3 regions of the Kitasatospora sp. NPDC056184 genome follow, and region 3 is predicted to be linked to each of the others. Evidence: riboswitches for the same ligand, from Rfam matches in the RefSeq annotation. Region 3 holds a riboswitch; each other region holds the start of a gene.
What was found. A riboswitch is a leader RNA that binds a small molecule or an ion and turns the genes downstream of it on or off. The one in region 3 is predicted to bind cyclic di-AMP.
Positions count from the first base shown of each region.

Region 1: another riboswitch for cyclic di-AMP. It lies ahead of ACFC0B_RS31030 (transglycosylase family protein); the one in region 3 lies ahead of ACFC0B_RS09255 (NlpC/P60 family protein).
Region 2: another riboswitch for cyclic di-AMP. It lies ahead of ACFC0B_RS26120 (peptidoglycan DD-metalloendopeptidase family protein); the one in region 3 lies ahead of ACFC0B_RS09255 (NlpC/P60 family protein).

Region 1 is NZ_JBHJUI010000020.1:124,852-130,978, forward strand. It holds gene ACFC0B_RS31010 (exopolyphosphatase) at 1-111, opposite strand, end outside; gene ACFC0B_RS31015 (DUF501 domain-containing protein) at 108-779, opposite strand; gene ACFC0B_RS31020 (septum formation initiator family protein) at 751-1,260, opposite strand; gene eno (phosphopyruvate hydratase) at 1,411-2,697, opposite strand; gene ACFC0B_RS31030 (transglycosylase family protein) at 2,941-3,873, opposite strand; cyclic di-AMP (ydaO/yuaA leader) riboswitch at 3,879-4,027, opposite strand; gene ACFC0B_RS31035 (cytochrome P450) at 4,259-5,545, opposite strand; gene ACFC0B_RS31040 (SDR family NAD(P)-dependent oxidoreductase) at 5,743-6,127, shown strand, end outside.
Region 2 is NZ_JBHJUI010000014.1:36,967-43,093, reverse strand. It holds gene ACFC0B_RS26135 (RidA family protein) at 1-380, shown strand, start outside; gene ACFC0B_RS26130 (DUF2470 domain-containing protein) at 528-1,274, shown strand; gene ACFC0B_RS26125 (APC family permease) at 1,297-2,871, opposite strand; gene ACFC0B_RS26120 (peptidoglycan DD-metalloendopeptidase family protein) at 3,250-4,272, opposite strand; cyclic di-AMP (ydaO/yuaA leader) riboswitch at 4,275-4,442, opposite strand; gene ACFC0B_RS26115 (MFS transporter) at 4,653-6,127, shown strand, end outside.
Region 3 is NZ_JBHJUI010000003.1:344,201-350,327, forward strand. It holds gene ACFC0B_RS09250 (NlpC/P60 family protein) at 1-975, opposite strand, end outside; gene ACFC0B_RS09255 (NlpC/P60 family protein) at 1,226-2,383, opposite strand; cyclic di-AMP (ydaO/yuaA leader) riboswitch at 2,394-2,557, opposite strand; gene ACFC0B_RS09260 (NlpC/P60 family protein) at 2,893-3,936, opposite strand; gene ACFC0B_RS09265 (NYN domain-containing protein) at 4,147-5,484, opposite strand; gene ACFC0B_RS09270 (hypothetical protein) at 5,795-6,058, opposite strand.

The sequences.
Region 1 (6,127 bases), on a different contig from region 3:
CATCCGCCGGTCGAGGTCGGTGATCGCGCCGGTCTCCGGGTCGAGGTCGGCGACCAGCAGCCGGATCGAGTTGGTCCCGCAGTCGATCGCGGCCACCCGGGTGGTGCTCATGCGCCGTCCTCCCCCGCCTCGTCCGCCTCCTGCGCGGCCCGCTTGGCGGCGCGGTCGGCGGTCTTCTGCTCCTTGGCCGCGATCACGGCCTCGTGGTCCTGCTCCTTGGCCCGGTTGCGGGCCACCCGCTCGCCGGCGGCCGCGACCTCCTCGGCGGAGACGCACGGGCCCTTGGCCCACCAGTCCTCCAGCATGCCGAGCGCCTCGTCGCCGAGCGGGTTGACGCCCTCGCCGGCCGCCAGCGAGTGGCCGACCAGCACGTGCAGGCACTTGACCCGGTCCGGCATGCCGCCGGCGCTCGGGAAGCCCTCCAGCACCTCGATGGCGTCGCGGCGGGCGATGTAGTCCTCGTGCGCCTTCTGGTACGCCGCGGCCAGCTCGGGGTCCTCGGCGAGCCGGGCGCTCTGGTCCTTCATCACGCCGTCCGCCTCCAGGGTGCCGATCAGCGAGGCGGCCTTGGGGCAGGTCAGGTAGTAGAGCGTCGGGAACGGCGTGCCGTCCGGCAGCCGGGGGGCCGTCTCCACGACGTCCGGGTTGCCGCACGGGCAGCGGTGGGCCACACCGCGCAGGCCGCGCGGGACCCGGCCGAGCTGTGCGGCGATCGCCGCGACGTCCTCGTCGGAGACGGTGGGGTGGTTCTCAGTGGTCATGGGAGGAGCTGTCTCCAGCGGGGGCGGGGGCGGGTGGTGAGGGAGGGGCGGGCTGCCCCGGGGCGGCGGGGGCCGGGGGCGCGGCGGCCACCGGCGCGGCGGCGGCGTCGACGGAGTCCCAGACGCTGGCGTACCAGGGCCGGGCCGGCTCGGCCGGACCGGCCGCCGGGCCCGCCGCGGGCGGCGGAGCGCCCAGCGCGGACTTCGCCGCGTCCTGGCCCGCCGGGTCCACCGCGATGTACGGGGTCTCCCCCGGCATCGCGTAGTGCAGCCGGGTGCGGGCCTGGGCCTTGACGTACTCCGGGTCCTGCCAGCGGGCCTTCTCCCGGCGCAGCTGCTCGACCTGCTGCCGGGCGTGCTCGGCCCGGGCGCGCTGGGCCGAGATCTCCGAGCGCTGCGAGATGAACTGCCGCGTCGGATAGGCCAGGATCGCCACCAGGGAGCAGAGCACCAGCACGAGGACGGTCGCCCGGCTCGTGAACCGAGGCCGGGCCGCCAAGCCCGGGATCCTCCAGCCTGCCATCTCCGGTGTCCCCTCCTGGTCGCGACGGTGCCCCGCCGTCCACCCTACGGGGTGAACGGCGGGGCACCGGTCAGGCGTGCGCTACCGGGCGTCCGGGCGATACCGGCCGGGCGCCGCCGGTCGGGCTCAGCCCTCGTGCTTGAACCGCGGGAAGGCGCCGCGGCCGGCGTACTCGGCGGCGTCGTCGAGGATCTCCTCGATGCGCAGCAGCTGGTTGTACTTGGCGACGCGCTCGGAGCGGGCCGGGGCGCCGGTCTTGATCTGGCCGCAGTTGGTGGCGACGGCCAGGTCGGCGATGGTGACGTCCTCGGTCTCGCCGGAGCGGTGCGACATCATGCAGCGGTAGCCGTTGCGCTGGGCCAGCTCGACGGCGTCCAGGGTCTCGGTCAGCGAGCCGATCTGGTTGACCTTCACCAGCAGCGCGTTGGCGGTGCCGGTCTCGATGCCGCGGGCCAGGCGGGCCGGGTTGGTGACGAACAGGTCGTCGCCGACCAGCTGGACCTTGTCGCCCAGCTTCTCGGTCATGGCCTTCCAGCCGTCCCAGTCCGACTCGTCCAGCGGGTCCTCGATGGAGACCAGCGGGTAGGCGGCGACCAGGCCGGCGTAGTACTCGATGAGCTCGGCGGCGGTGAGCGCCTTGCCCTCGAACTGGTAGGCGCCGTCCTCGTAGAACTCGGAGGAGGCGACGTCCAGGGCGAGCGCGACGTCCTTGCCCGGCACGTAGCCGGCCTTCTGGATGGCCTCGACGATGAGGTCCAGGGCCTCGCGGTTGGAGTCCAGGTTCGGGGCGAAGCCGCCCTCGTCGCCCAGGCCGGTCGACAGACCGCGCTCCTTCAGCACGCCCTTGAGGGTGTGGTAGACCTCGACGCCCCAGCGGACGGCCTCGGAGAAGGACTCCGCGCCGATCGGGGCGATCATGAACTCCTGGATGTCGACGTTGGAGTCCGCGTGCGAGCCGCCGTTGAGGATGTTCATCATCGGGACCGGCAGGACGTGCGCGTTCGGGCCGCCCAGGTAGCGGAACAGCGGCAGGTCGCTGGCCTCGGAGGCGGCGTGCGCGACGGCCAGCGAGACGCCCAGGATGGCGTTGGCGCCGAGCGAGGACTTGTCCGGGGTGGCGTCCAGGTCGAGCATGGCCTGGTCGATCAGGCGCTGCTCGGTGGCGTCGTAGCCGACCAGCTCGGGGCCGATCTGCTCGATGACGGCCAGGACGGCCTTCTCCACGCCCTTGCCGAAGTAGCGGTTCTTGTCACCGTCGCGGAGCTCCAGCGCCTCGAAGGCACCGGTGGAGGCACCCGACGGGACGGCGGCACGGCCGGTGCTGCCGTCGTCGAGGCCGACCTCGACCTCGACCGTGGGGTTGCCGCGCGAGTCGAGAATCTCACGGGCGACGACGACATCGATGGACGGCACGAGGCATCTCCTAGCGGAAGCAGGTTCGGCCGACGGTGGGGTGCGGTCGGCCGGACGATTGCGGAGTCGTTACGACCAGAGCCTAACCGCACGGGCTGTCCGGGCCACGTCGACCTCGGTTCCGTCTCAGCGTGTGGCCTCGCTACCCACCGGTAGTTCACCTGGTTGCCCGACCGGAGGGGTCCGGATGCGGACGAAGGGGGGCCGATCGGCCCCCCTTCGTCCGTCCGGTCGGAGCGGTCGTCAGCCGAGGGTCAGGACCTGGCCCGGGACGATCAGGTTCGGGTCGGCGCCGACGGTGCCGCGGTTGCCGTCGTAGAGCGCCTGCCAGCCGCCGGAGACGCCCTGGGCGGTGGCGATCCCGGCGAGGGTGTCGCCGGAGCGGACGGTGTAGCCGTGGCCGGCCGACTGCTGCTGCGCGGCGGGGGCGGCCTGGGCGGCCGGCTGGCCGGCGTACTGCTGGTAGACGCTCTGGTGGCTGGTCCAGTACCAGGCGCCGTTGTTCTGGTACCAGAAGACCTTGGCGTCGGCGTCCCAGCCGGCCTTGCCGGAGAAGGCCGGGGACTGCGGGGCCTGCTGCTGGACCTGCTGCTGGGCCTGCGGAGCCTGCTGGGCGCTCTGCGGCGCGTACTGCCGGGCCTGCGGCTTGGCGGCCTGCTGCTGCGGCTGGGCCTGCGGCTTCGGGGCGGCGGCCGGCTTCGGGGCGGCGGGCTTCGGGGTCTGCTGCTGCGGCTGGGCCTGCGGCTTCGGGGCGGCCGGCTCGGCGGCCGCCGCGGTGTCGACCGCCGCCGGGGCGCCGCCCTTGCTCAGGCCGGCCTTCTTGGAGCAGACCGGCCAGGCGCCCGGGCCCTGCGAGGCGAGGACCTTCTCGGCGACCGAGATCTGCTGGGCCTTCGAGGCCTGGTTGGCCTGCGGCGCGTAGGCGGTGCCGCCGTACGCCTTCCAGGTGCTGGAGGTGAACTGGAGGCCGCCGTAGAAGCCGTTGCCGGTGTTGATGCTCCAGTTGCCGCCGGCCTCGCACTGGGCGACCGCGTCCCAGGTGGAGACCGGGGCGGCGGAGGCGCCGGTGGCGCTCAGGATCGGCATCGCCAGTCCGACGCCGGCGACACCGGCGACGGCGATGGCCTTCTCGGCCTGGGTACGGCGACGGTGACGACCGGTTCCAACGAACAGCATGAAGGGGTCCCTCTCCGCACGCCTGCGAGGTGAGCTGTCGGGTTCGGACCGGGAGGTGGCCCGGCCGCGCGGAGGCGGCTTCACCCCTAGCCGTGGGAGACGGCGCAAAACCTGGGTCCCCCGCCCCTGCCCAGGGTTCTGGTCGGTGTCCCGTGTCGCGGCGGGCAGGACTCGGCGTTCCGCGGACGAGGTTCGCAGCTGCGAACTCCACGGAGACTAGACAGATCTTCAGAGCAATCACAAGCTCATATCGCAGATATCACATGGACATCACGTCATGTGATGGATTGCCTACCAACCGAGGAGGTATGTCCGGATTGAGGGTGGTTCAGACCCCCGGTAAACGCGCAACGGAGAGTGCCCGTCAGCGTGTTGTGCCGGTCCGTCAGCCCTCGGAACGGGTGTTCGGAGCCTCCTCGACGGACGCTTTCTCCGGCGTGAATTCCACCGGAAGTTCACGGAGTCCCCGCATGATCAGACCACCGCGCCAGCGCAGGTCCCCGGGGTCCGCGGCGAGCCGCAGGTCCGGCAGCCGGGTCAGCAGGGTGGCCAGCGCGGCCCGTCCCTCCAGCCGCGCCAGCGGCGCGCCGATGCAGTAGTGGATGCCGTGGCCGAACCCCAGGTGCGGATTGTCGGCCCGGGCCAGGTCCAGGGTGTTCTCGGCGGCGAACCGCGCCGGGTCCCGGTCCGCCGCCGCGAGCACCACCAGCACCGGGTCGCCGACCGGGATCCGCACCCCGCCGATGGTCAGCGGGCTGGTCGCGAACCGCCAGGTGGCCAGCTCCACCGGCCCGTCGTAGCGCAGGAGTTCCTCGATCCCGGTCTCCAGCAGCGCGCTCTCGCCGCGCCCGACGGACTCCTGGAGCAGCCGGCGCTGCTCCAGGTGCCGGAACAGGGCGAAGCACCCGTTGCCGATCAGGTTGATGGTGGTTTCGAAGCCGGCGAACAGCAGGATGAAGGCCATCGCCGCCGCCTCGTTCTCGGTCAGGTGCTCGCCGTGGTCGCCGGCCCGGATCAGCCCCGAGATCAGGTCGTCGCCGAGGTCAGCCCGCTTGCGGTGGATCAGCTCCAGCAGGTAGGCGCGGATCTTCTTCACCGCGCGGCCCACGCCGCCGCGCTGCCCGCCGTGGTGGCGGATCATCGCGCCCGCCCAGTCCCGCAGGTCGTCCTGGTCCTCGGCCGGCACCCCGAGCAGGTCGCAGATCGCGTAGATGGGGAGCGGGAACGCGAACTCGTGGATGAGGTCGGCGGAGCCGCGCGCCGCGAAGCCGTCGATCAGCCGGTCGGTCAGCTGCTGCACCCGCGGCTCGAAGGCCGCCACCCGGCGCGGGGTGAACGCCTTGGACACCAGGCGGCGCAGCCGGGTGTGGTCCGGCGGGTCGATGTTCAGCAGATGGGTCATCAGGTCGGCCTGGCGCTCGCCCGGGATGCCGACGCGGCCGGTGCGGTGGGCCTGCTCGCTGTGGTGGACCGGGTTCTTGGAGAGCCGACCGTCCGCCAGCGCCTGCCGGGCGTCCGCGTACCGGGTGACCAGCCAGGCCTCCACCCCGCTCGGCAGGGTGGTCCGGTGCACCGGCTCGTGCTCGCGCAGCCACGCGTACGCGGGGTACGGATCGGCGGCGAACTCCCAGGTGAACAGGGGCGGACGGGCGGCGTCGGGCTGAGCTGGCATGGGTCGACGGTATCCCGGGCGGATCCGGGCCGGCGCACGGCGTGCGCGGCGCCCGGGCGGGTCCGTTCCGCGCGGCAGGCGTGAGCCTGGTCACCTGAGGGGTAATTCCTGTTGCGGGGGGTCGGGACCTGCCTACGATCCTCCGCAAGATGTCCGTGGGCGTCGGTGCGGAGCCGCCCACAGGGAGGAGCAAGGCCATGCGGGTCACCGGTGCGGTCGTCGTGATCGCCGTACTCGACGGCGGGTCGGGGGCGGGCCTCGCCCGCCGGCTCACCGCGGCGGGAGCCGCCGGGATGCTGATCGCCGACCAGCAGGCCGGGGTCGCCGAGGACCTCGCGACCGAACTCGACCGGCCGGGCTGCCGGGTCGTCGGCGTCGGCGGCGACGTCCGCCGCCCCAGCGACGTCGCCGCGCTGGTCGACACCGCCGAGAAGCACCTGGGCCCGATCGACCTGTTCTGCGTGGCCGGGCCGGACGGCGAGCGGATCGTCTCGCTCTCCGACCTGCCCGACCACCTCGACCTGGAGCGGCTCGCCGAACTCGTCGCCCTGGTCGGCGAGGCGATCGGCGAGGTCGTCGTCC
Region 2 (6,127 bases), on a different contig from region 3:
ACGGCGCCCCCGCCCCGGCCTGGATGTTCTCCCAGGGCGTCCGCAAGGGCCCGATCCTCCAGGTCTCCGGCCAGGGCCCGCAGGACCCGGCCACCGGCGAGTACCTGTACCACGGCAACGTGAAGGCGCAGACCCGCCGCACGCTGGAGAACGTCAAGGCGATCGTCGAGGCGGGCGGCGCCACCATCGAGGACGTGGTGATGTTCCGGGTGTACCTCACCAAGCGCGCCGACTTCCCGCTGATGAACGAGGTCTACGCCGAGTTCATCGACGAGAACATCGCGCCGGGCGGCGTGAAGCCGTGCCGCACCACGATCTTCGTCGAGCTGCCGCAGGAGCCGATGCTGGTGGAGATCGACGCCCAGGCCGTCGTCGCCTGATCCCGCCGCGCAGCCGAAGGGCCCGGACCTCGCGTCCGGGCCCTTCGCGCATCCGCCCGCCCCGGCGCCTTGCCCTCCCTCCCCCCGGATCGTTAGGTTAGGCTCACCTAACCAACAGGCAGGCAGCCAGCCGGAGGTCCCGAACCCATGAGCCCGCACCCCCTCGACGCCGAGATTCCCGAGATCCCCGAGACCGCCGAGATCCCGGAGCCGAGCGCCGCCGAGCGGATCGCCGGCCTGCTCACCGCCGCCGCCTCGGTGGTCCTCCGGGCCTGCGGCGAGCAGCACGAGCTCACCACCCCCGTCTCTGTGCACGGCTCCCGGCTGCGGCTGCGCGCCCCGCTCGACGCCCCGCTGACCGTCGCCGCCGCCCGCGAGCAGGACGGCCTCGCCGTCGTGCTCGACCTCACCGACATCGCCCCGGTGGCCGTCCGCGACCGGGTCCGCGGCCGCCTCACCCTGGCCGGCCGGCTCCACCTCGCCCACCTCGCCGACGACGGCCTCAGCGTCCACCTCCGCCTGGACGTCGCCCACGCGGTGCTCTCCACCCCGTACGGCACCACCGCGATCACCGGCGCCGACCTCGCGGCCGCCGCCCCCGACCCGCTGGCCCGCTACGAGGCCGGCCTGCTCACCCACCTGGCCGACGGCCACCCCGACGCACTCGCCGTGCTCACCCGCCTGATCGACCCGGACCTGCTCGCCGCCCACCCCGCCGTCCGCCCGCTCGCCCTGGACCGGTACGGCCTGGTGCTCCGTCTGGACCACCCGCACGGCCACCGCGACGTCCGCCTGGTCTTCCCCGAACCGGCCCGCGACGCCGACGAGTTCGGCCACCGGGTGCACCAGCTGGTGGCCGCCGCCGAGCAGGTGCTGCCCGCCCGCCACCGCTGAGGCACCGGCGGCCGACACGCCGTCAGGCCTGCACCGGGGCGGCGTCGTCGGAGCGCTCCACCGCGTCCTCCAGGACGATCCGCCCCATCCGGGCGTACCGCTCCGGCCGGCGGGCGCGCATCCACAGGGCCAGCCCGGTCCCGCCCAGGAAGGTGCCGATCACCAGGTACGGGATCAGCCGGAAGAGCAGCTTGCCGGCGGCCGCCCCGGCGGCGGCGCCCCTGTTGACCACCAGCAGGGCCACCACCCCCGCCATCGCCACGCCGCCGACCAGCGGCGCGACCAGCGTCCGGAACCAGTGCCGGGTCTCCGGGTGCCGCCCCTGCACGTGGAACCACCCGACCACCGCGAACGAGCAGAGCGTCTGCACGATCAGGATCGCCATCGTCCCCAGCAGCGCCAGCAGCGTGTAGAGGTGCGCGTACGGGTCCATCCCGGCTGCCAGGAACCCGGCCACCAGCGCCGCCGCGACCACCGACTGGACCAGCGAGGCGACGTGCGGCGAGCCGTGCCGCGGATGGGTGCGTCCGAGCGCGGGGTGGAGGAAGCCCTCGCGCCCGATCGCGTACAGGTACCGGGCCGCGCACTGGTGGAAGGCCATCGCGCAGGCGAAGGAACCGCTCACCACCAGCCACTGGAACACCGTGACCGCCCAGCCGCCGAGGTGTGCGCCGAGCGGGTCGAAGAAGAGGCTGTTGCCGTCCTTGCCCGGGACCAGGCCCTCGGCGACGTCGACCGCGCGCCGCACGCCGTTGCCGGAGACGATCATCCAGGAGACGAAGACGTAGAACACCCCGACCCCGACCACCGCGATCAGCGTCGCCCTCGGCACGACCCGCTTCGGGTCCCGGGACTCCTCGCCGTACATCGCCGTGGACTCGAAGCCGACCCAGGAGCAGAACGCGAAGAACATCCCCAGCCCGGCACCGCCCGTCCCCGTCCCGGCCACGCCGCGGAAGGCGTTCAGCGGATCGAGCGACTCCCCGGCGATCCCGTCCGGCCCGCCACCGGTGAACAGCACCGCCAGCGCGACCGCGCCCAGCACGGCGACCTCCAGCACCAGCGCCACCCCGAGCACCCGCGCGGTCAGGTGCAGGTCGAACCAGGCCGTCACCGCGATCACCAGCAGCCCGAGCGCCGCGTACCAGCCCCAGGGCAGTTCCACCCCCGACCGCGCCGCGACCAGCCCGCGCAGCGCGTACGCAAAGAAGCCGATCACCGCCGCCTCGAAGACGATGTAGGCGAGCAGGGCCAGCAGCCCCGAGGCCATCCCGAGCACCCGGCCCAGCCCGTGCGAGATGTAGCCGTAGAAGGCCCCGGCCGCGGTGAGGTGACGGGCCATCGCCACGTAGCCGACCGAGAAGACGGTGAGCACCAGGGTCGCGAAGACGTACGCGGCGGGCGCGCCGGCACCGTTGCCCTGGCCGATGACGATCGGGAGGTTGCCGGTCATCGCGGTGATCGGCGCCGCCGTGGCGACCGCCATGAACACCACGCCCGGCAGCCCGACCGAGCCCGCCTTCAGCCGGTCCACCCCCACCCCCGCCCCCGGCCGCCGCCCCGCGTCCTCGACCGCGTCCCCGCGCTGGATGGCCATCCGGCCCCCTTCACCCGCCGTGACTGTGCCGCCCGCCGGTCCGGTCGGGCGGTGACTGCCCGACAGCATCGGGGGCGCGGCGAAGGGGCCGCAACGAGGGGTGATCCGGCATCACCACCGCCGGGTTGACGCCGTGTTCGACCAGGACCCGCCCCGTTCGAGGAGGCTCGGCGAACGGGTGAACGGGTGAACGACGGCAGCCGGCCCGGCTCGCGAGGGAGGTCTCGCGAGCCGGGCCGGCCGGACGGGCGTGTCCCGCGCCCGTCGATCCACTGGAGGTACGGCGATCACCCGGTCGAGCGGTCACCCGACATGACCATTCCGGGGGAGTCGTTTCGCCCCGCACCCAGCGGTGGTGGAGAGGATCCGACCGGAGGGTCAGATCGCGACGCCGTGCGCCCGCAGGTAGGCGATCGGGTCGATGTCCGAGCCGTACTCCGAGCCGGTGCGGACCTCGAAGTGCAGGTGCGGGCCGGTCACGTTGCCGGTGGCACCGGAGAGGCCGATCTGCTGGCCGGCGGTGACGGCCTGGCCGACCTTGACGCCGATCGAGGACAGGTGCGCGTACTGGGCGTACTTGCCGTCGGCGAGCTTGATCTCGACCTCGTTGCCGTAGGCGCCGCCGTTGCCGGCCTTCACCACGGTGCCGTTCGCGATGGCGCGCAGCGGGGTGCCGGTGGCCGCGACGAAGTCGGCGCCGGTGTGGTGGCCGGAGGACCACATCGAGCCGGCCACGCCGTAGGCGGTGCCGAGCTTCGGGTTGGCCAGCGGGGCGACGTAGCCGGAGGTGGCGGCGACGACCGGGGTCGCGGTCACCGGGGCGACGACGGGCTGGACGGCGGGCTTGACGGCCGGGGCGGCCGGCTTGGTCGCCGGAGCGGCGGGCTTGGCGGCCGGAGCAGCCGGCTTCGCGGCCGGGGCGGCCGACTTGGTGGCGGGCGCGGCGGGCTTCGCGGCGGGCGCGGCCGGCTTGGCGGCCGGAGCGGCCGGGGCGGCCTTGGTGCCGAGCGCGAGCTGCTGGCCCGGGAAGATCAGGTTCGGGTTGGCGCCGACGACCGAGCGATTGTGCTCGTACAGCGCCTGCCAGCCGCCCTCGACGTTCTTCGCGGTGGCGATCTTCGACAGGGTGTCCCCGCCGACGACCTTGTAGCTCTCCTCGGCCGGGGCGGCCGGAGCGGCGGCCGGCGCGGACTGCGCGGCCGGGGCGGCCGGAGCGGCGGCCGGCGCGGACTGCGCGGCCGGGGCGGCGGCCGGAGCGGCGGCCTTCGCGGCGGGGACCTCGTGGGCCTGGGCGGTGACGGTGGTCACCAGCGGGAGGGCGAAGGCGGCACCGGTGACAGCGGTGGCGATGCCGATGCGGGCGGCGCGGGGCAGGGCGATACGACGAGCCTGTGCGGGCATGGAAATGTCCTCTCCGACGCCTGCGAGGTGAGCTGTCGGGTTCGGGCTGGAGTTGCCCGGCCGCGCACAATGGCGGCTTCACCCCAAGCCGGACCGCGGGAAATTCCGGGTCCGGCGACTTACCTGTGGGTCCCCCGCTCCTGCCGTACAGAGTTCGTTGCGTACCACCGGGCAGCGGCAGGACTAGGCGTTCCACCCGGTGGCCACCCGGGCTGACGCCGGGCGGTCGCTGAACTAAAACCCATCCGTTCGGGTGAAGCAATGTCGATCTCCGCGCCCCGGGACCAAAGTCCGCAATGCCGTGACGCTCCGCAGGAAAGCCATGCACAGTACGTGCACAATCCATTGACGGTGCGCACGTGATCCGCAACCCTGCGCCGATGTCGGAATCAGTACGCACACGATCACTCACGGAACGGGCATCCTCCGACACACCCCCGGTGACCCTTGTCACGTGGGCCCCACCGGGCTCACCATGGGCCGTGGCCACCTCCGAGGCCGGCACCCTGCGGTTGGGCACCGCGCAGGGTCGCTGGGTACTTCTGGCGACGGTGCTCGGCTCCAGCATGGCGATGCTCGACGGAACCGTCGTGAACGTCGCGCTGCCCCGGATCGGCGCCGACCTCGGCGCCCAACTCGACGCCCTGCAATGGACGCTCAACGCGTATCTGCTCACCCTGGCGGGCCTGATCCTGCTCGGCGGCGCGCTCGGCGACCGGTACGGCCGGCGCCGGGTCTTCCTGCTCGGCGTGGTCTGGTTCGCCGCCGCCTCCGCGGCCTGCGCCGCCGCGCCCACCATCGAGGTGCTGATCCTCGCGCGCGCCGTGCAGGGCGTCGGCGGCGCGCTGCTCACCCCCGGCTCGCTGGCGATGCTCCAGGCGGTCTTCCACCCGGACGACCGCTCGGCGGCCGTCGGCCTCTGGTCGGGGTTCGGCGGCGTGTCGGCGGCGGTCGGCCCGCTGCTCGGCGGCTGGCTGGTGGACGGGCCCGGCTGGCGCTGGATCTTCCTGCTGAACCTGCCGCTGGCGGCGCTGGTGGTGGCGGTGTCGGCCCGGCACGTGCCGGAGAGCCGGGACGAGTCCGCGACCGGCCGCTTCGACGTGCTGGGCGCGGTGCTGGCCGCCCTGGCGCTGGGCGCCGTCACCTACGCGCTGACCGCCGCCGGGAAGGGCGTGTCCGCCGCGGTCTGGGTCACCGGGGTCGCGGGCCTGCTGCTCGGCGCCGCCTTCATCGCGGTCGAGCGCCGCACCCCGGAGCCGATGCTGCCGCTCGGCCTCTTCTCCTCCCGGCTGTTCACCGCCGTGAACCTGGTCACCCTCGCCGTCTACGCGGCCTTCAGCGGCGTCTTCTTCCTCCTGGTCGTGCAACTGCAGATCGTCTCCGGCTTCTCCCCGCTGGTCTCCGGGCTGGCCCTGGTGCCGATCACCGTGATCATGCTGGTGCTGTCCGCCCGGGCCGGCCGGCTGGGCAAGCGGATCGGCCCCCGGCTGCCGCTCACCGTCGGGCCGGTGCTCTGCGCGGTGGGCGTGCTGCTGATGCTGCGGATCGGGCCCGGCGCCTCGTACTGGACGGACGTGCTGCCCGCGGTGGCGGTGATGGGCTTCGGCATGGTGCTGCTGGTGGCACCGCTGACCGCCACCGTGCTGGCGGCGGTGGACGTGCGGCACGCGGGCATCGCCAGCGGGGTCAACAACGCCGCGGCCCGGGCGGCCGGCCTGCTGGCGGTCGCCGCGCTGCCCTCGCTGGCCGGCCTGAGCGGGGACGCCTACCGGGTGCCGGACGCGGTCGACTCCGCCTTCCGCACCGCGATGCTGATCTGCGCCGGGCTGCTCGTGGCCGGCGGGGTGACCGCGCT
Region 3 (6,127 bases):
GCCGCCGGCGTACATCCCGACGTGGTGCATGTCCCGGTAGAAGATCACCAGGTCTCCCGGCCGCGCTTCGGAGAGGCTGACCCGCTGCCCGGCGTACGCCTGGGCCTGCGAGGTGCGCGGCAGGGTCACTCCGGCCTGCCGCCAGCTCCAGTACATCAGACCGGAGCAGTCGAACGCCTTGGGCCCGGTCGATCCGTACACGTAGGGCGAGCCGATCATCCGCACCGCGGCGGCCAGCGCGGCGGCGCCGCGTTCGGAGGCGGGCGGGGTGCTGCCGAAGTCCAGCCGGTCGGTGCCTCGGGTGGCGCGCTGCTCCGCGTCGCGGGCGTCCTGGGCGGCGAGCCGGGCGCGCTCGGCGGTGCCGAGGCTGTTGAGCAGCCGCTGCGCCGTGGCGAGCCGCTGCTGGATCTGCTGCTTGCTCTCGGCCAGCGCCTTGCGGATCTGCTCCAGCTCGGCGAGCTTGGCGGTGGCCTCGGCCCGGCGCTGGTCGAGCGCCCGCTGACGGCCCAGCAGCTCGCGCAGGGTCTCGTTCTGCCGCTCGGCGGCCTGGTCGAGGGTGCGGGCCCGGGAGAGGTAGCCCTCCGGGTCGGTGGAGAGCATCAGCTGGACGGTCCGGGTCATCCCGCCGCCCCGGTACTCGGCGCCGGCCACGGTGGCGAGGTCCCCGCGCAGCCGGTTGAGCTCGTCCTGGGCGAGGACGATCTGCTGCTGGAGCGTGCCGGTCTCGTGCTGGAGCCGCCGCTGGGTCTCCTGGGCGGCGTTGAACCGCTCGGAGGCCTGCTCGGCCTCGTCGTAGAGCTGCTCCACCTGCGCCTTGACGTCCTTGCGGTCGGCCGGGGCGTCCGGCGCGCCGGGAACGGCCCGGGCGCTGCCGCAGGTCGCCACGCCCAGCGCGGTGGTGGCCGCCGCGGTGAGCACCAGCGCCCGGGCGAGCGTCTGCGCACCTGACAGCGGGGAACGGCGGTGCACGGCCATGCGACCTCGGCTCCGATCCTGGGCCGGCCCGCCACCGCACCGGGGCGGGCGGCTGTCGAAAGCGGGCGTCCGCTGGCAGACGTTAGCGAGTCCGGGCAACCGATTCCAAACCCCTCCGAACCCGAATATTCGGACACCTGTCGGACATCAGATCGGTTCGCGGACCGAGCGCCCCGGCGGCCCCGGGGAAAGCCGCAGGCCCGGCCCCCCGCGCGGGGGACCGGGCCTGACGGAACCTGCCGACCGTCGGTCAGAGGCGCACGATGGTGTTGACCGGCATGTTGGAGGCCGACTCGTAGCGGACCGACGCGCCCGGCTTCGGGGCGTGGATGACCTGGCCGCCGCCCACGTAGATGCCCACGTGGTGGCGGTCGCCGTAGAAGATCACCAGGTCGCCGGGCTGGGCCTTGGAGATGTCCGAGCCGATCTGGGTGCCGGCGTTGGCCTGCGCCTGCGAGGTGCGCGGCAGCGACACGCCCGCCTGGGCGTACGCCCAGCCGGTGAGGCCCGAGCAGTCGAAGGAGTTCGGGCCGGTGGCGCCGTAGACGTACGGCGAGCCGAGCTTGCTCTCGGCGGCGGCGATCGCCGCGGCGGCGCGCGAGCCGTTGGCGGCGGGCGCGGCCGGCTTGGCGGCCTCAGCGGCCGGGGCCGAGGAGGCCGACGACGGCGCGCTCAGGTTGCTGCGGTTGGTGTCGCGGGAGGCGCGCTCGGCCTCGGCCTTGGCCTTGGCGGCCTCGGCCTTGGCGGCGTCCGCCTTCGCCTTGGCCTCGGCGGCAGCCTTCTCCTCGGCCGCGCGGATGGCCTGGCGCTCCTGCTCGGTGAGCGTGTTGAGGAGGTCCTGGGCCTTCTGCAGCTTGCCCTGGACGTCTTCCTTGGAGCTCTTCAGCTGCTGGGTGGTGGACTCCAGCTCGGCGAGCTTGGCCTGGGTCTCGGTGCGGTCCTGGTCCAGCCTGCGCTGCTGCTCCTGGAGCTCCTTCAGCGCGCCGGACTGGGTGGAGCCGGCCTGGTTCAGGGCGTCGGCCTGGCTGAGGAAGTTGTCCGGGCTGGCGGAGAGCATCAGCTGGACGGTCTGCGATATGCCGCCCGTGCGGTACTGCTCGCCGGCGATCTCGGCGAGGCCGCCCTGCGCCTCCGTCACCGAAGCCTGCTGACGGGCCACCTTGTCCTGCAGCTCGGCGACCTGCTTCTGCAGCTCCTGCTGCTTGGCCTGGGCGCCGTTGTACTTCTCGGTGGCGACCTCGGCCTGCTCGTTGAGCTGGTCGACCTGCTCCTTGACCTGGTCCTTGGTCGGTGCCGGGTCGGCGTGGGCGCCGGACTGCGCGGAGAGGGCGACGGCAGCGGCGGCGACACCGGTCAGGATCGAGACACGGGTGCGGCCGGCGGGCTTGGGACGACGATGGGACGCCACGAAGGCGGACTCCTTCTTCCTCATCCGCCTACCGGGTGAGCTGACGGGTTCGGGCGGAAGCGTGCCCTACGACGCCTCACCCGCCGCTCGCGCGGCCGGCCTGGCGCCGATTCACCCCGGAGGAACGTGGTTCCCCGGCTCCGTTCCACAGCGGACCCCCGACGACTGGGTCCTCACTCGGACGGGCCACTCGTGGCCCCGCCCCGCTGCTTCGCGAACTCGGCGGCGAACCCCGCCGCCACCCAGGCTGGGTGATCGACTGTGCGTGGTTCGAGGCACGACCCTAGTAACAGATCCGTGATCCGTTCAAATCCTTGTCAGAAAAAAGTCGGAAGAATACCCAAGTTCTTTTGTGAATATGACTGAGTGTGATCGCAGCCCCACGTCGGGCTGATCATTCTCCGTCAGGTGGCCGAACCCCGCCGGAAACGCCCCGCGCCACCCCCGTCCGGGAGTGGCGCTGATCACAGGGGCCTCGACGGCCCCCTCGGGCGTGTCGTGCCGGTCCGTCAGACCCGGCGGATCGTGTTGATCTTCATGGCGTCGGCCTTCATCACCTTCACCACGTCACCGGTGCGCGGCGCGTGGACCACCATGCCGTTGCCGATGTACATGCCGACGTGGCTGCGGTCGTCGCGGTAGATGATCAGGTCGCCCGGCTGGGCCTCGGCCAGCGACGGCACCCGGGTGCCGTAGTTGCCCTGCGCCTGCGAGGTGCGCGGCAGCGAGACGCCGGCCTTCCCGTAGGCCCAGACCATCAGGCCGGAGCAGTCGAAGGTGCTCGGGCCGGTGTCGCCCCAGCCGTAGGGCGAGCCCTGCTTGCTCATCGCGTTGGCGACCGCCGCGCCGGCCATGCCGCTCGCCTGCGGCAGGCTGCCCAGGTCGGTGCGCTCGCTGCCGCGCGAGGCGCGGTCGGCCTGCTGCTGAGCCGCCTTCAGGGCGGCCCGGTCGGCGGCGCTGAGCGAGTTCAGCAGCTCCTGGGCCTCCCGGAGCTTCTTGTTGACCTCGGCCTTGGTCTGGTTCAGGTCCTTGGTGGTGCTGTCCAGCGAGGCCAGCACGGCGGCCGCCTCGACCTTCTGCTGGTCGAGCCGGCGCTGCTGGTCCTGCAGGCCCTTGAGCGCCTCGGCCTGGCTGGAGCTGGCCTGCTGCACGCTGGAGGCCTTGTCCAGGTAGCCGGACGGGTCGGAGGTGAGCATCAGCTGGACGGACGGGTCGATGCCGCCGGTGCGGTACTGCTCGCCCGCCACCTCGGCCAGCCCGGCCTGAAGCTGGGTCATCTGCTCCTGGCCGCGGGCGACCTGGTCCTGGAGCTGGTCCGCCTGCTTGCGCAGCTGGTCGGCACGCTCCTTGGCGCCGTTGTACTTCTCGGTGGCCTGCTCGGCCTCTTCCTGCAGCTGGTCGATCTGCGCCTTGACGTCGTCCTTCTTCGGCGACGGGCTGGGCGCGGCGTGGGCGGCGACCTGGGCGGAGAGAGCGACCGCGGTCGCAGCGGCAGCGGTGAGCACGGAGACCCGCGCGCGGCTCGGCTGCTTGGGACGGCGGTGGGAGGCCAAGGGACCGGCTCCTTCTTCCAATGGCCTCACCCGAACGGGTGAGAATCCGGAAAATAGGTTTGACGCCAGACCCTAGTGAAGATCCACGTTTCGCGCCACTCCCCCGATCGCGTGAACCCCGACCGCCCACCTGACTTCACAGAACTCCCACAACATCGCAATCCAGGCGCTGACCAGCCGTCATGCCGGCCGGCCGGCGCCCGGGAGGGGTTACGGGCGGGCCAGCCGGTTCAGCAACAGCACCGACGCGACGGGGCGCGCGCCGGCCTTCCGCACGCCCTCCGCGACCTCCCGGTCGGTGGAGACCACCACCACCGGGCGCCCCTGCGGCTCGGCCCGCACCAGCCGGCGGATCAGCTCGTCCGCCGTCTCCCCGGTCCGGCTGAACCGCACCCGCACCCCGCGCGGCGGCGCCATGATCACCGGCACGTCCAGGTCCTGGCCGTCGAACACACAGGTGACCTCCGCCTGGGTGCGCTGCGCCAGCATGGCCAGCCCGCCCAGCAGCCGGATCCGCTGCTGCTCCAGCGGCAGCGTCGGATAGCCGGTCTTGGTCACGTTGTAGCCGTCCACCACCAGATGGACCTGCGGGATCGCCAGCAGCTGGTCCAGCAGCGCCGGATCGTCCTCGGCCAGACCCCTCCGCGCCACGTCGTGCGGCGAGGCCGAGCCCGGCTCCACCGCCTCCACCAGGTCCGCCGGACGGATCTGGGAGACCGGCAGCGCCAGCTCCCGCTGCAGCCCCTGCGCCGACTGCAGCACGGTGTCCAGCAGCAGCCGCAGCCGCATGTCCTCGACGCTGCGCCCCTCGCGGGCCGACCGGCGGCCCTGCTCGGCGGCGTTCTCCAGCTCGGTGACCCGGTGCCGCAGCCGGCGCGCCTCGCTCTCCGCCGTGCTCCGCTCGGCCGCCGCCTGCGCCCTGGCCGCCTCCAGCTCGGCGGCCACCTTGCGGGTCTCGGCCTGCGCCCGGCGGGTGTCGCTCTCCAGCGACCGCAGCCTGCGGCGCAGCGAGTCCGCCTCCCGGCGGACGTCCTCCGACTCGGCCCGCTGCCGCTCCAGGTCGGAGCGCGCCGCGGAGCGCACCTCGGCCAGCTCGGCCTGCAGCTTCTCCACCAGCCGGGCCGCCTCGGCCGCCGCGCCCTCGGCGCCCGCCCGCTCGGCCTCCTCGCCGGCCTCGGTGACCAGCCGGCTCCACCCGGCGGAGCGCACCAGATAGGCGGCGGCCGCCACGTCCATCGGGTCGGCGGCGCCCGGCACGGTGCCCGACTCCAGCGCCCTGACCAGGTCCGGCTGGCCCAGCCGCAGCCGCTCCGCTATCCGCGACCGGAAGGCCGGCTCGGCCTCCAGCGCCGCCGCCAGCGCGGTCGCCGCGTACTTGGCCCGGCGCGCGGGGGTGAACTTGGCGTACTGGCGCAGCGACTGGGGCAGCTCCGCGAGCGGCAGCCCGCCGAGCGCGTCGGAGGCGAGCCCCACCACGCGCCGGCGCACGCCCTCGGGCAGCGGCCGGTCCAGCACCTCGGCGCCACCGGCCCCGTCGGCGCCCCGCACCGATCCGTCGACGGCTGCCGCCGGCTCGTCACCGCCGCCGGACTCCTCCCCCGCGGCCGCCTCGGCCGGGGTGCCGCTGCCGGAGGGGGCGGCCCCTGCCGCGTCCGGCGCCTGCGCGTCCACAGCGGGCTGCGGCCCCTGCGGCCCCGCGGGCTCCCTCGCTGCGTCCACCACGTCCTCGGCTCCGATCCTGGTCCAGCGGAGTACGGCCCCCGGCCGCCACCCCCGTCACACTCCGCGCGTTTCTCTCTGCATTGTCCCGTGCGGCGGCCGGCCGTGCCCTGCACCGCCCGCCGCACGCGTCAGGCGGTCAGGCCTGCTCGGGAGCCTCGGCACCGTCGGCCGCGCCCGGGCGGGCGACCAGCTCGACCTGGTCGACCGCGTTGCACCAGCGGCAGCGCACCGACTCGACGGTCTCGCTGAGCACCTGGGTCTCCTCGATCTTCGACTCGCCGGCCAGGTCGAAGTGGAGGAACTCGGTGACCCGGGCGGTCCGGGTCACGTCGAAGCGGGTCAGGTTGCCGCAGAGCGTGCAGCGCCAGCGCGTCTCGGCGGTCAGGGCGGGGACGGTCATCGGGGGTCCTCTCGGGTGGTCCCGGAACGGGCTCAGGCGCTCCCCCCGGAGCCCCGGCGTCGGCGGCGG